Regions from separate parts of the Erwinia persicina genome, predicted to be linked through region 1. Evidence: predicted binding sites of a transcription regulator. Region 1 holds the regulator's gene; each other region holds the start of a gene.

Region 1 (3,856 bases):
TTGCGTGCACCATACGCTTCACCGGAACAGGCCTCCACCGCATAGGCAAAGCCGTCCAGCGCGTAGGCGGTGAAGGTAAGAAACATCAGCAGTACGGCATTGACCGCCACGATGTCATTACCCAGGCGCGCGCCAACGAGGGTCAGCGAGGCGAAGCAGATCTGCAACAGGAGCGAACGCAGCATGATGTCGCGGTTCAGACGCAGCAGTCGCGACACATCTCCCCGCCAGGCCCTTAACATCAGACGCAGTGACAGGCCCCGCATCACCATAACCCGCCATACCAGCAGCAGGCCGACGATCAGACTGGTGTATTCCGCGATTACCGTTGCCGCTGCGGCCCCCTGCACGCCCCACTTCAGCCCGATGACAAACCAGAGGTCGAGCACGATATTCACCAGATTACCGACGACCAGCAGGATGACCGGTGCCCGGGCATACTGCACACCAAGCAGCCAGCCCAGCAGCACCAGATTTGCCAGCGTCGCCGGCGCACTGAGCCAGCGTATCTGCATAAACAGTGCGGCCTGATGCAGGACGTCGTCACTGCCGCCCGTTATCCCCAGCGCCAGATGCGTGATCGGCTGCTTCAGGACAATAAACAGCAGCCCGGCAGAAACGGCCAGCAGCAGCGGCTGCATCAGCGCACGCGCCAGGGCCTGTTTATCGTTAGCGCCAAAGGCCTGTGCCGTCAGCCCGGTGGTGCTCATGCGTAAAAACAGCAACAGCATAAACAGGAAACTGGTAATGGTCGTGCCAATCGCGACACCGCCCAGATAAGTGGGGCTGTCCAGATGGCCAATCACGGCCGTATCGACCAGGCCTAGCAGAGGCACGGTGATATTAGAGAGGATCATCGGCAGCGCGAGCCGCCAGAGGCTTTTATCTGCGGGGGTCAGCAGTGTCATCAGAGTCCATCAGCGGAAAACCCTCACTGACGATGCTGCGCGCCGCTTAAGCAGCACACAGCATTTAGCGGGGAGTGAAGTACCGGTTACAGCCAGTTGCCGTTGCGGATCACACCGACAGCCAGGCCTTCAATCGTCAGTGTCTGCTGACGCAGGTCAACGATGATCGGTTTGAAATCCGGGTTTTCGGGCAGCAGCTGCACCGTATTCCCCTGCCTTTTCAGGCGTTTTACCGTCACTTCGTCGTCAATGCGCGCCACCACGACCTGGCCATTACGCACATCTTCCGTTTTATGCACGGCTAACAGGTCGCCGTCCATAATACCGATGTCTTTCATCGACATTCCGCTAACACGCAGCAGGAAGTCTGCGCCGGGTTTAAAGAGGTCAGGGTCAACCTTATAGTGGCCTTCAATATGCTGTTCTGCCAGCAAAGGTTCACCTGCTGCCACGCGACCAATCAGTGGAAGACCGTCTTCTTCTTCCATCATCAGGCGAATACCGCGCGAAGCGCCGGATACGATCTCAATTACGCCCTTACGCGCTAACGCCTTCAGGTGTTCTTCAGCCGCATTCGGGGAACGGAAACCGAGCTGCGCAGCAATCTCCGCGCGCGTTGGTGGCATGCCGGTTTGATTAATGTGGTCGCGAATCAGGTCATAGACCTGCTGCTGCCTTGCCGTTAGTGCTTTCATCCCGCCCCCTGGTTGTTTATACAGTCGACTGTGAGTATATACAGGTATTTAGACATTGAAAACCTAAAGTTGGGCGAAATACCGTTTGTGGCGATTTTTGGAAAACTCATCGCAAATGCGGCACTAACAGCATGATCCAGACAAACATTGCCAGCAAGATAGCCAACAGCACCGCCGCTGACCCCATATCTTTCGCCCGCCCGGCCAGCGGATGAATTTCACTGCCGATACGGTCAACGACGGCTTCGATGGCGCTGTTGAGGATTTCCACAATAATCACCATCACCACCGACCCTATCAGCAACACCCGGGTAACCGCATCGACGTCCAGCCAGACGGCGATGGCAATAGCGATAATGGCCGCCACGGCTTCCTGGCGAAAGGCCGCTTCATGCTGCCATGCCGCGCGGATGCCTTTCCACGAGTAGCCAGCCGCTTTTATGATTCGTGTCAGTCCAGTGACATTATTTGCCATAATCAGGGAACCCTTTGAGAAGTTTAACGTCAATGAGTGGAACTACAGGTTTTTCAACACCACAGATTCTGTTGGCGCTTTCTGGTATGCTTGCGGCGCTTTGCTAACAAGAGGCTTCATGTTATCTATGTCAGGTTGGCGTAATTTATATTATAACTTATTGAATCTGCCAGTTAAATTACTGGTAAAAAGTAAGGCAATCCCGGCTGAACCGGTTGCCGAACTCGGGCTTGATACGTCGCGCCCTATTATGTATGTGCTGCCTTATGATTCAAAGGCGGATCTCCTTGCCCTGCGTGAGCAGTGTCGCAAACAGGACCTTCCCGATCCCCTGGAACCGCTGGAGATTGACGGCACAGTTCTGCCCCGCCATGTGTTTATCCATGATGGCCCACGCGTTTTCCCGTATTTTGTGCCGAATCTGCAGTCGGTCAAGCTGTTCCACGAATATCTCGACCTGCACCGTAATCATCCCGAACTGGATGTGCAGATGGTGCCGGTATCGGTGATGTTTGGCCGTGCCCCTGGCCGCGAAGTTCAGGGTGACGATCAGCCGCACCTGCGAATGCTGAACGGCATTCAGAAATTCTTTGCGGTGCTCTGGCTGGGCCGCGACAGCTTCGTGCGCTTCTCGCCGATGGTATCTCTGCGCCATATGGCGACTGAACACGGCACCGATAAAATCATTGCCCAGAAGCTGGCACGCGTCGCCAGGATGCACTTCGCCCGCCAGCGTCTGGCCGCCGTCGGCCCACGCCTGCCGGTGCGTCAGGATCTGTTCAACAAGCTGCTGCAGTCCAAGGCTATCGCCAAAGCGGTAGAGGATGAGGCACGCAGCAAAAAGATCTCCCATGAAAAAGCCCAGCAGAATGCCGTTGAGCTGATGGAAGAGATCGCCGCTGACTTCTCTTACGAAGCGATTCGCCTGACCGACCGCATTATGGGCTGGACCTGGAGCAAATTATACCAGGGAATTAATGTTAACGGCGGTGAACGCGTGCGCCAGCTGGCGCAGGACGGGCATGAAATTGTCTATGTTCCCTGTCACCGCAGCCACATGGATTACCTGCTTCTCTCCTACGTGCTTTATCACCAGGGACTGGTGCCGCCGCATATCGCAGCCGGCATCAATCTGAACTTCTGGCCTGCCGGCCCGATCTTCCGCCGCCTGGGCGCCTTCTTTATCCGGCGAACCTTTAAGGGCAACAAGCTTTACTCCACGGTGTTCCGCGAATACCTGGGTGAACTGTTCACCCGTGGCTATTCCGTTGAGTACTTTGTGGAAGGGGGCCGTTCACGTACGGGCCGCCTGCTGGACCCGAAAACCGGCACGCTGTCGATGACCATCCAGGCGATGCTGCGCGGTGGCAATCGCCCTATCACCCTGGTGCCGATTTATATCGGCTACGAGCATGTGATGGAAGTGGGCACCTACGCGAAAGAGCTGCGCGGCGCGACCAAAGAGAAAGAAGGCTTTATGTCGATGGTGCGCGGGCTGCGTAAGCTGCGCAACCTGGGCCAGGGCTATGTCAATTTTGGTGAACCGCTGCCGCTGATTGCCTACCTGAATAATCAGGTGCCGGAGTGGCGTGACGCCATCGATCCGATTGAGGCGCAGCGCCCGGCATGGTTGACCCCGGCCGTCAACGACATCGCGCAGAAAGTGATGGTGCGGATCAACAATGCCGGGGCGGCCAACGCCATGAACCTCTGCGTGACCGCCCTGCTGGCCTCGCGTCAGCGCTCCATGACCCGTGAACAGCTGACCGAACAGCTTG
Region 2 (3,856 bases), 1.6 Mb from region 1:
CTTCTGGTCAATGTCGACCGCCACGGTGATGCGCCTGCTTCCCGCCCATTCGCTGGCAAAAGGCCTGGCGTTAATCAACGGCGGCAATGCGCTGGCAGCGACGGTCGCCGCGCCGCTGGGCAGTTTTCTCGGGCAGTATACGGGCTGGCGTGGCGCCTTCGTTATCGTGGTACCGCTGGCGGTGCTGGCGTTTGTCTGGCAGTGGCGCAGCCTTCCGCTGATGCCAGCGGATCGTCCGCGCAAACCTGTCACCAATCCTTTTTCCCTGCTGCGTCACCCTCAGGTGGCGCTGGGCATGGCGGGGATACTGTTTCTGTTTATGGGGCAGTTTGCCCTTTTCACCTACCTGCGCCCGCTGCTGGAGGAGGTCACGCGGGTATCGGTCACGCAGCTTTCGCTGATGCTGTTCGCCCTGGGGGGATTCGGTCTCGTCGGTACGTGGCTGATGGGCCCCTTGCTTAAGCACGGGCTCTACGCCTGGCTGGCGGGCATTCCGCTTGCCATGGCCCTGATCGCCCTGTTGCTGATTGTGCTGGCTGACGCGATGGTTCCCGTCAGTGTGCTTCTCGCCCTCTGGGGCCTGATCGCCACACCGGCCCCAATCGTCTGGGGTGTCTGGCTCAGCAAAGCGCTGGCAGAGAATGCCGAAACCGGCGGTGGGCTGATGGTGGCCACCATCCAGTTGGCCATTACCGCCGGCGCCGGACTGGGCGGCATCCTGTTTGATGCCTCAGGCTGGTGGAGCCCTGTCGTGCTGGGCGCAGGTTTACTGCTTGCATCAGCCGGCTTCGCCCTGGCAGCACAAAAGAACAGGGACGCCGTCTGAGCGCGAAGGCGAAGTGCTGCCCTCGCCTTCTGACGATTTTCGACAGGCCATGTTAAAAATAATAAAACATCGTTTCATTTTTGTTGTAATCCTTTCTCCATCTGCTTATGCTTCCTGAACCGGCCCGCGCGATCACGTTCTGCTGTTTTCACTGCGCGTGCCCACTTACCTATAAGGAAGCCAGGATGATCCTCAACGCATTTAATCTTGAAGGCAAAGTGGCCATGATCACCGGCTGCAATACCGGTCTCGGCCAGGGAATGGCGCTGGGTCTGGCCCAGGCAGGGTGCGATATTATTGGCGTCAATCGCTCCACTGCCAGCGAAACGGCAGAGAAAGTCGCCGCGACCGGACGACGTTTCGTCAGTATTACGGCCGATCTGTCCGACAGCCGCTGTATTGACGGGGTGATGGCGCAGGCGCTGGCCGCTTTCCCCAGGCTGGATATTCTGGTCAACAATGCCGGGATCATTCGCCGGGCAGACGCGATCGACTTCAGTGAGACTGACTGGGATGAGGTGATGAATATTAACAGTAAGACACTGTTTTTTCTGTCGCAGCGGGTCGCCCGTCGTTTTATCCAGCAGGGACATGGCGGTAAAATCATCAATATCGCCTCCATGCTGTCATATCAGGGCGGTATTCGCGTCCCTTCCTATACTGCATCGAAAACCGCCGTACTCGGGCTGACGCGCCTGATGGCCAATGAATGGGCAGCGCACGGGATTAACGTTAACGCCATTGCTCCTGGCTATATGGCCACCAATAACACTGAACAGCTGCGCGATGATGAAGAACGCAATCAGCAGATCCTGGCGCGCATACCTGCCGGGCGCTGGGGCCAGGGCAGTGATATGATGGGGCCTGTGGTGTTTCTCGCCTCTTCCGCCTCGGACTACGTCAATGGCTTCACTCTGGCAGTAGATGGCGGCTGGCTGGCGCGTTGAGCGCTCTGTCTGTACGGGAGGGAAAAAAGCCCCTCTCCGTACCGCTTACGATCAATAACACTTTATTTATCTTTCGTTACAGCGTCACATATTTATTCTACTGTATATATTCCCTATACTGGATGCATTGACAGTTATGTAGCCAGGTATCCCCATGACGGCCGAAGGCCATCTTATTTTTGCCATTGCCAGCGCTATTTTCGCCAAGCGTGCTGAACTGACGCCGGTGCTGGCCAGCGCCGACTGGTGGCATATTATTCCGGCCACGCTGCTCACCTGCCTGCTACCGGATATCGACCACCCCAAATCCTTTCTCGGGCAGCGGCTTAAATGGCTGTCGCACCCGATTGCGCGGGCGTTTGGTCACCGGGGCTTTACGCATAGTTTGCTGGCCGTTGTCGGTGGCGTTGCCCTGCTGCAGTTAAAACTTCCTGCCAGTTGGCTGATCCCGGCCGATGCCTTCCAGGGAATGGTGCTGGGTTATCTCAGCCACATTGTTGCCGATATGCTCACACCTGCCGGGGTGCCACTGCTCTGGCCCTGCCGCTGGCGCTTTCGCCTGCCCCTGCTCAGAAGCCAGAAAGGAAATCAGCTGGAACGCACCCTGTGCCTGGCGCTGGTCGGTTATGCCATCTGGTTCCCCCCCGGCGCGCTGCCTTTTGGTGCATCAGACTGGACCAGTCAGGTGGTTAACTCAGCGCAACATCACATCGAACGGTTTATTAACAAACAATAGGATGAATTATTAAACAAATATGAGCAAAAAATTATAAATAATTCCGTTTGGATATAAGGTCGCACCAACAGTAACTGATACCATTCCGTCACTGGTTTACTTACTGCGCAACAGAAATTAACTGCCGCAGGCATGACTACGACGTAGTCCGTATTTTTTTGGAGATATTGGGAATGAATTTTCCACTGATTATTAACCTGGTGGTGTTTGTTGCACTGCTGCTGCTGGTGGCCAAAGCCAGCCGTACGGGCTGGAGTCTGTCGAAAAAGGTGCTTGTTGGCCTGGTGGTCGGGGTCCTTTTCGGTCTGGCGCTGCATATCTTCTATGGTGAAAACAGCCCGGTGATTAAAGAGTCGGTAAGCTGGTTTAACCTGGTGGGTAATGGGTATGTTCAGCTGTTGCAGATGATTGTGATGCCGCTGGTCTTTGCCTCGATTCTCAGCGCCGTTGCCCGCCTGCACAATGCCTCATCGCTGGGCAAAATCAGCCTGCTCACCATTGGCGTACTGCTGTTCACCACGGCCATTGCGGCGGCGGTCGGGGTGTTCGTCACCTGGCTGTTCGGTCTCAATGCCAGCGGCCTGGTGCAGGGTGCGCAGGAAACCGCGCGTCTGGCTGCCATTCAGAGCAATTATGTCGGCAAAGTGGCCGACCTCAGCGCGCCGCAGCTGCTGCTGTCGTTTGTGCCGAAAAATCCGTTTGCCGATCTGACCGGAGCCAGTCCGACGTCAATCATCAGCGTGGTGATCTTTGCCGCGTTCCTCGGTGTCGCCGCCCTGCAGCTGCTGAAGGATGATGTTGAGAAAGGTCAGCGCGTGCTGAAAGCCATCGATACCCTGCAGGCCTGGGTGATGAAGCTGGTTCGTCTGATTATGAAACTGACCCCTTACGGCGTGCTGGCACTGATGACCAAAGTCGTTGCCACCTCCAACCTCAGTGACATTATTAAGCTGGGGAGCTTCGTGCTGGCCTCCTACCTCGGTCTGGCCATCATGTTTGCCGTCCACGCTCTGCTTCTGTCGGTCAACGGCGTGAACCCGCTGCGCTTCTTCCGCAAAGTGTGGCCGGTGATTACCTTTGCCTTTACCAGCCGTTCCAGCGCAGCCACCATCCCGCTGAGCGTGGAAGCACAGACCCGTCGTCTGGGCATCCCTGAGTCGATTGCCAGCTTCGCCGCCTCCTTTGGAGCCACTATCGGTCAGAATGGCTGTGCCGGCCTGTACCCGACGATGCTGGCGGTGATGGTCGCCCCCACCGTGGGCATCAACCCGTTCGATCCTATGTGGATTGCGACGCTGATCGGTATTGTCACCCTCAGCTCTGCCGGTGTGGCCGGCGTCGGCGGCG
Region 3 (3,856 bases), 1.3 Mb from region 1:
AACCGATACGGTCGGTGTAACCCAGCACAACTACAGAGCCATCTTTAGGATCCAGGTTGCTCAGCTGAGTGTACAGCTGATCCAGTGCCTGCTGACCTTCTGGCTTCAGCGTTGCTTTGTTGAAGTTAAACAGAACGTCAGACTTCAGGGTGAAACGCTTGGTTTCAACAACTGGAGCTGGAGCCGGAGCTGGAGCAACAACTGGTGCTACTGCATCATCCTGACCGAAACGGTAGGAAACGCCAACACTCAGCATTGAGTTATCAGGACGCGCACCAACGGTACCTGCGTCACCGATGTTGTTAACCCACTGGTAGTCCAGACGGGTTGCCCAGTTTTTGGTCACTGCGTATTCAACACCAACCGCGGCCAGTGGAGAAACACCGGTGTCGTGGTCGCTGATGCGAGTGCCGTTAGCGTTCTGGGTGGAGTCTGCACGCCATACCATACCGCCCAGACGGGTGTAAACGTCCAGATCATCCATTACTGGGTAGCTTAATTTCGCTGCCAGCTGAACGCCCTGTGCTTTGAAAGCGCCGTTTACGTTGTTGCCTTTGTTAGGCATACGGCCTAACCAGTCGTAACCCAGCTCGAAGCCCAGGTACTGGTTAGCCTGGTAACCACCGAACGCACCAGCACCAAGCTGGCTTTCATGCGATGGACCATCGTTATCTTGGTAACCGTTACCGTAGTAACCTTTGTCGTGGTACTGAGACCAGCCCAGTTTAGCACCGGTATACCAGGTGTCATCTTTAGGAGCGGCCTGCGCTACGGTAGCGAAGCCAGCCAGTGCCACTGCAATTGCGATAGCTGTCTTTTTCATTTTTGCGCCTCGTTATCATCCAAATAGGCAATGAGCTTTAAGTTAGCTCTTTGGTTTAATCCTTCGCCGGGTTATGAAGCTCGATTATGACTCTTCCAAAATATGGAGGTTATTGAGCACCCTGGCGAGCTAAAGTCTACAACGTACCAGCAAACTTACAAGTATGATGTGACGATGGTCAGCAAAAAAACAGGCTTTCATACACAATTTTTAACATTTCAGGGTGAATTCTTTGCTTCAAATGGGGTCTGAGAACGCAGCTAACCCATTGTCCCGCCGCGTCATAACATAATCAGGCGCTTATCTTGCCTCTGTGCCAGAAAAAGACAGAGAAAAATCTCATTTTTACTTAATGATACAAAGTTGACTGAATTCTTAGGCCATTTAATGGTCTGGTTGAAGGAAAAATACTGCTTTCGGTACGCATAATGAGTCCCAATGCCTGGCCCGAACTGGCTGCTTCCTGCAATCTCATTCGATCATTTTCTGAGATCTCCTCTTCCAGCCATCCCAAAACCACACTGTAATTACCCGTCTGCAACGCTTTGATCATCGCTTCTACCGTGGTAATCGCGCTGGAGTGCGATGAATGCATCACTTTATCCAATGGCAGGCCGACACGTTGCAACCAATTACGGCTCAGTTTTTGCTGTGGGGTAAGCCAAAGCTGCCAGCGAGACTGCGTTCCCAGTTGTTGCAGCAGGGGCAACAGCAGCAACTGAGTCATGTCAGGTTGATTCTCACTGTAGATCAGTTCGCTGATCAGGCCGTTAGCACAAGGGGACGCCACGGGGGCTGGCGTAGTAGCGTGCAGACTACGACGGACAGATTGAGATTTCAGAGAATGAGTACGCATAATGTCTTCGCTCACCAGTTGACTGTATGGATATACAGTATAGTCGCAGTGAGCAAAGATCAACCTTAATCTTGCGCTTTCCCCGATCCACATAATGAACGGTCCGCTTAGCTGTTACCGCCTCATCCCGGGGATTTACTCTGCGGATCGTTTAAAGGGCTGCCTGTTCAGTGCGTCAGATGATGTCTGCGGGCGAAGGATTCTTCCCGATGCTCATCAGGGTTTTCTGCCGTATCAACAATGCCTGAGTGGGTGTGGAAATTTCTTTGATGAATGAGACTGTTATCTGCCACAGTTGCTTCCTGGCCCTGCGCAACAGAGGTTATAGCGAGAAGCAGAAAAAATAGCGCGATGGTTTTTTCGTTCACTTTCATTGTTTTTCTCAGATCTGTCAGTGCTAAGTGAAGATGACTATGCCTTCAGGTTCGTCATGATTCGTCAGGGTAAATTAAAATCGCTGGGAGAACTGTGTGGATTAACAACCGTTGTCACGGTTTCGTATCGTCTGTTCTCGATGTGCTGGTCGCCAAAGCCGGTTGATATATATCGACAGGTTTAAAGAAATAAAATTATGTGAACGGCTAACTTTTCTATTAACCCTATGCGCGCTGACACTGTTATGTGAAGGTCGTTAGCGAAAAAACTGTTCATATGCAGATAAAAATTGGGTGTTTATTTCATTCTCTTCAAACAGAGTTTGTGGTTTTTTGTTTAACCTATTGTTTAGTATGAATAAATAACTTTAATTTTCTGTTTATTTAGTTGGTGGGCTTTGCCATTTTATAATATTTATTTTTGTTGGTTGATTGAATAAATAGAGTGGCTTTAGATGGGTGAATGCAATTGGCCAGCATAATAAATGGCGTGAGTTATATCAGCCTGATAAGTGATGTTTTTCGTAATGCCTCGCAAAATTACAATGTTAACAATGAAATATTAATATATTCATTGAACCTGTAATCAGGATTACCTATTTTTGCTATGTGGTTTTCGTTAGTGAAGTGAGTTAACTCTGAAATAATAGCAGGTGAGAATATGGATAATTCAAAGCGTAAAATTGCAGAAGCAAAAGAGCGACTGGCACCTCTGGGTGAGGTTCAGTCCAGGACGCAGTTTGGTGGCTATTGTCTGGCCGTTGAGAAAACGGTGTTTGCCGTAGTCGCTGAAGGCGAGATGTACCTGCGAGCCTGTGAACAGGTGCAGCCCTATATTATTGAACGCAAAATGCAGCCATTGAGCCTGAGTAAGCGGGGCGTGCCGGTAGAATTAAACTATTATCGTGTCGACGGGGCGCTGTGGTCTGACGATGAGCAACTGCTGGCGCTATCGCATCTTTGTCTGCAAGGGGCAAGACGACAACAGCAGGAACGTCAGCGTAACCGCCGTCTGAAAGATTTACCCAATCTTGGTATACGGATGGAGATGTTACTGCGGCAGGTCGGTATCACTACCGTTGATATGCTAATCCAGAAGGGGGCAAAACGCAGCTGGCTCCTGATACGTTCCTGTAATGAAAATCTGGGGTTACCCGTTTTATTTGCCTTACAGGGGGCAATTGATGGACGCCATCACGCTGCGCTGCCCCGGGAAGTCAAAGATGAGCTGCGCGCCTGGTTTCATTACAACGTGCAGCGAGAACAAAAAAGAAGGCATGAACAGAACTAGCCGCGCAGCAGGATTTGTTTTTTGAGGCGTGTTATCTCGGGTAAAAGAGCCACCAGTAATCCTACCTGCTGTAATACCAGTGGCTCTTTTGTGTTCGTATCAGCGCGGTAGTTCTGAATACGCAAGGCCAGGCTGTCCATCATACGCCGGGCTTTTTCCTCATCGACGATATCAACATGTAGCACATCATCAACATAACAGGCCGCATCATCCAGCAGTTGCAGCATGGCATCGCTGTCCAGTTTTTCCCGATGCGCGCCAAGCGCAGAAATATAACTCAGGAAGGAGTGGTTAAGGCATAAAAGCCGAAAGGCCGCTTCTCTCAGCGTCTGGTCGGACTTGTTTTCAACCGAGAGGTTTGAAACAACCGAAGCCAGCTCTGCGTCACCGTTGTGGGCATCCCGGCGGGCAATACGATAATCCAGGCGGTTATCTTTCCCCTGGTGATATTGCACCAGAATAGCATCCAGATAACGGCAGTTTGCATTCAGCGTACGTTCCGCAACGGCAGG
Region 4 (3,856 bases), 2.2 Mb from region 1:
CGTGTCCCTCTGCCCGCAGGTTGCCATCCAGCAGCGTATCCCACTGCTCAGGCGTCGTCGTCCCGGCAGGCTGGCGGGCGTAAATAGTGTACTCGTTCCCCTCTTCATAGCGGCTCTGATAGCGGTAGCCACGCTTAACGTAAGGCACCGAGTGGTCACGCGCCGGAATGCGATCGATAATCTCCTGCAGCAACTCAGCCTGTAGCGTCTTCTGCGGCTGCAACTGCTGCTCGCAGAAGGCGTTCTCTTCACGCAGGTAGGCCAGCACCTCAGGATCTTCACGCTCGTCGTCGCGCAGCCAGTAGTAGTGGTCAGTTCGTGTATCGCCGTGCAACGACAGGGTATGGGGGATTTTTTTCGCTTTTGGAGGTGTCATGGTCTCTTCGCTGTTGCTGTGCCTGTCTGTAAGGTTGGCAGCAAGCGCGCTGATTGCCAAGCAGTTATCGAGACTGGCCGCAATTTTTAACGGGGCTACGCGGACGACGTTAACCGTCCGCGTCCGGATCAGGCGGGGAGTTTTTGTTTCTCGGCGCGAATGTCAGTTTCAATCGACTCACGCACATCCTGTGGAATTTTCAACGCATCACCCAGCGCCTGCAGATAGCTGCGCTCCATAAAATGGTCAACGTCGATCACCAGATTGCTGAGGAAATAGACCTCGAGCGCCTCTTCTTCATTTTTCACGTCCACGGCCAGCTTCTGTGGATCGAGCGGAGAATCGATGGCGCGCTGCACCAGCTGTTCACCCTGCGCCCCCAGCCCGGACTGATGGATATGTTCATCAATGGCTTTACGTTCATCGCTGTCGATATGCCCATCGCTTTTGGCGGCGAACACCAGCGCCTCGATCAGTCGCTCAGCCCGGCGATCAACGGGAGAACTCTGCTGGCCGAAACCAGGCTGATCCTGATGCGTTTCACTGACGCGCTGCTTGTACTTATTCCACAGCAGTGCACCTGCAGCAGCGCCGCCACCGATGATGACGGCATTTTTGCCATACTTCATCAGCAGGTTGCGTGAGGATTTGCTGGCAATCAACAAACCAGCCAGCCCCCCTAGCGCTCCGGGTGCCAGCATTTTACTCAGCCCTTCGCCGCCGCCGGAAGATTTGCCTGTTTTACCTAATACCGTCTGAATCTGTTGCAGCCAGTTACTCATAAGTCAGTCCTTTTTTGCCCTAAAACACCACAATAGAACAGCCCACGTCAGGAAACGTCAAACGATGCAAAGGCTGTAAAATTTCCGGTTATTACGGACTCATTCCGCCACGTCTGTCCCCTGGCAGGCGTAAGGTTTGTTAAAACAGTCGAATGCACCTACCCTGAAACGGCATCAACCGCAGAGGAGAAACGGTAACCATGGCATTTACAGCAAACCCGTTATTTATTAATACCATCCTGCTTGGTGGCAGCAGCGAAGAGAAACTGCGGGCGGCGGCCCTGGCCGGCTTTGACCAGGTGGAACTGTGGCAACAGGACGTGGACCATGCGGCCGGAGGGACCCCTGCACTGGCTGATTTGTGCCAGGCGCTGTCGCTGGGGCTGACAGACTATCAGGTCCTCCTGGATTTTGACGGTGCCCCTGACGGCCTGCGCGATGATAAGCGTCGGGAAGCACTGACGATGATGAAGACGGCGCAGCATCTCGGTGCCACGACGCTGCTGGTCCCCGCCTCGACACACCCACTGAGTTGCGAAGAGCGCATTGACGAGGATTTGCGCTGGCTGGTCCGGCAGGCGGCGGAGCATGACCTGCGTATCGCCTATGAAGCGATGGCCTGGAGTCGTCACGTCACTAATCCCGCCGAAGCATGGCAGCGCGTGCGGCAGATTGACGCCGAGAATCTGGGGCTGGTGGTGGATGCGTTTCACCTGTTTGTGCGGCAGAGAACTCTGGCAGATCTTGCGGGAATTCCGGCAGACAGGATCTTTCTGGTGCAGCTCTCAGACCTGGACTGGCAGCCGGATGCGCAACAGCTGGTCGATACCGCCCGTCATCAGCGCCTGTTACCCGGTGAAGGACACTACCCCCTGAAGGCGTTATTGCAGCATTTGCAGCAGATCGGCTATCAGGGGCCGCTGGGGCTGGAGGTGTTTAACGATGCCCGTCAGGCGGCCTGTCCGGCGCAGACGGCAGACGCGGCGATGGCATCGTTACAGAATTTACTGCAGGAAGGGTAACGGGCTTTCGTTCGGCACTGGCGGGCAGCGGAAAATAACGTCAGGGAGGCTGACCGAAATAAAGTCAGCCACTGTACAGGGATAGATTTGATGTCATGGGCGAATCAGGCCGATTTAACCGCCCGCAGCTTGCCTTCGGCATTCTCTTCACTGTCACCGGCAACGGAATTGTCTTCCGGCAGCTTTCCGCTACGCAATATTTGCTGCAGGGCATCTTTGTTTTCTGCCATAAACAGGCCCAGCGCTTCGCCCTGCTGCTCTTCCATTTCCAGCTTGCTGGCGATTAGCCAGTCGGCGAAGACTTCTGCCAGGTCGAGCATCTTGTCGTAAGCATCCGCTTCTTTTTTGCTGGCAAATGTCATCTTTTCCTCACCTTTTCTGACGACAACGTACTTGATTTCAACAGCCATGATTTCCGTCCTGTTTAACTGTATTTTTATACAGTATATCAGCGCCGCTTTTCTGACTCAACCCTAAACTGCGGGATGCGTACGCAAACGTTTTCGTTTATACTGCGGCCGATTTTTTCAATCCATTCAGGTATCGATTATGACAACTCTTGGAACGGCGCTACGCCCTGAAGCCACACGTGTAATGCTGTTAGGATCGGGTGAGCTGGGGAAAGAAGTGGCGCTGGAATGCCAGCGTCTGGGTGTGGAAGTGATTGCCGTGGATCGCTATGCCGACGCTCCGGCCATGCACGTTGCCCACCGCAGCCATGTGATCAATATGCTGGATGGTGCCGCGCTGGCCGCACTTATCGCCCGGGAAAAACCCCACTTCGTGGTGCCGGAGATTGAGGCTATCGCTACCGATATGCTGGTTGAACTGGAAAAGCAGGGTCAACACGTTGTGCCCACCGCCCGTGCGGCTAAGCTGACCATGAACCGTGAAGGCATCCGCCGTCTGGCAGCGGAAGAGCTGGCGCTACCGACCTCCAGCTACCGTTTCGCCGACAGCCGCGAGGCCTTCCTGACGGCAGCAGAAGAAATTGGCCTGCCGTGCATCGTTAAACCGGTAATGAGTTCGTCCGGCAAAGGTCAGAGCTTTATTCGTGACGCTTCCCAGCTGGATGCCGCCTGGGATTATGCCCAACAGGGTGGCCGTGCCGGTGCCGGACGCGTGATCGTCGAGGGCGTGGTGAAGTTTGATTTTGAAATTACTCTGCTGACTATCAGCGCGGTGGACGGCATCCATTTCTGTGCGCCCATCGGCCATCGCCAGGAAGACGGTGACTACCGGGAGTCCTGGCAGCCCCAGCAGATGAGCGATCTCGCCCTGCAGCGCGCACAGGATATTGCGCGCAAGGTGGTGGATGCCCTGGGCGGACGCGGTCTGTTTGGCGTTGAGCTTTTTGTCTGCGGTGATGACGTGGTGTTCAGTGAAGTGTCGCCCCGCCCGCACGATACCGGCATGGTGACACTGATCTCGCAGGACGTGTCCGAATTTGCCCTGCACGTGCGCGCCTTCCTCGGCCTGCCCATCGGCGGTATTCGCCAGTACGGCCCGGCGGCCTCTGCGGTGATCCTGCCAGAACTGAACAGCAGCAACGTGCAGTTTGCCAATCTCTCTGCCGCACTGGGTGCAGGGTTACAGCTGCGCCTGTTCGGTAAGCCAGAGATTCAGGGTAAGCGTCGGATGGGCGTGGCGCTGGCAACCGGCAGCGACATTGATGA

The links. The regulator LexA, encoded in region 1, represses DNA repair genes until DNA is damaged. The targets are predictions, from matches to a motif close to TNCTGTATGTACATACAGNA.
Region 2: a site for LexA is predicted at 1,890-1,909, ahead of K6L24_RS12175 (metal-dependent hydrolase). Genes of this name have one in related genera too.
Region 3: a site for LexA is predicted at 1,700-1,719, ahead of sulA (SOS-induced cell division inhibitor SulA). Genes of this name have one in related genera too.
Region 4: a site for LexA is predicted at 2,607-2,626, ahead of K6L24_RS09485 (YebG family protein). Genes of this name have one in related genera too.

What each region holds. Positions count from the first base shown of each region.
Region 1 covers NZ_CP082141.1:4,298,337-4,302,192, forward strand. Annotated here, with positions in the region: gene dinF (MATE family efflux transporter DinF) at 1-908, opposite strand, end outside; gene lexA (transcriptional repressor LexA) at 995-1,603, opposite strand; gene K6L24_RS19875 (diacylglycerol kinase) at 1,710-2,078, opposite strand; gene plsB (glycerol-3-phosphate 1-O-acyltransferase PlsB) at 2,206-3,856, shown strand, end outside.
Region 2 covers NZ_CP082141.1:2,683,902-2,687,757, forward strand. Annotated here, with positions in the region: gene K6L24_RS12165 (MFS transporter) at 1-826, shown strand, start outside; gene kduD (2-dehydro-3-deoxy-D-gluconate 5-dehydrogenase KduD) at 1,012-1,773, shown strand; gene K6L24_RS12175 (metal-dependent hydrolase) at 1,928-2,509, shown strand; gene K6L24_RS12180 (L-cystine transporter) at 2,683-3,856, shown strand, end outside.
Region 3 covers NZ_CP082141.1:3,030,260-3,034,115, reverse strand. Annotated here, with positions in the region: gene ompA (porin OmpA) at 1-823, opposite strand, end outside; gene sulA (SOS-induced cell division inhibitor SulA) at 1,173-1,679, opposite strand; gene K6L24_RS13935 (hypothetical protein) at 1,847-2,053, opposite strand; gene K6L24_RS13930 (TfoX/Sxy family DNA transformation protein) at 2,715-3,344, shown strand; gene yccS (YccS family putative transporter) at 3,341-3,856, opposite strand, start outside.
Region 4 covers NZ_CP082141.1:2,115,479-2,119,334, reverse strand. Annotated here, with positions in the region: gene K6L24_RS09500 (S9 family peptidase) at 1-376, opposite strand, end outside; gene K6L24_RS09495 (tellurite resistance TerB family protein) at 505-1,158, opposite strand; gene K6L24_RS09490 (sugar phosphate isomerase/epimerase family protein) at 1,359-2,180, shown strand; gene K6L24_RS09485 (YebG family protein) at 2,285-2,590, opposite strand; gene purT (formate-dependent phosphoribosylglycinamide formyltransferase) at 2,730-3,856, shown strand, end outside.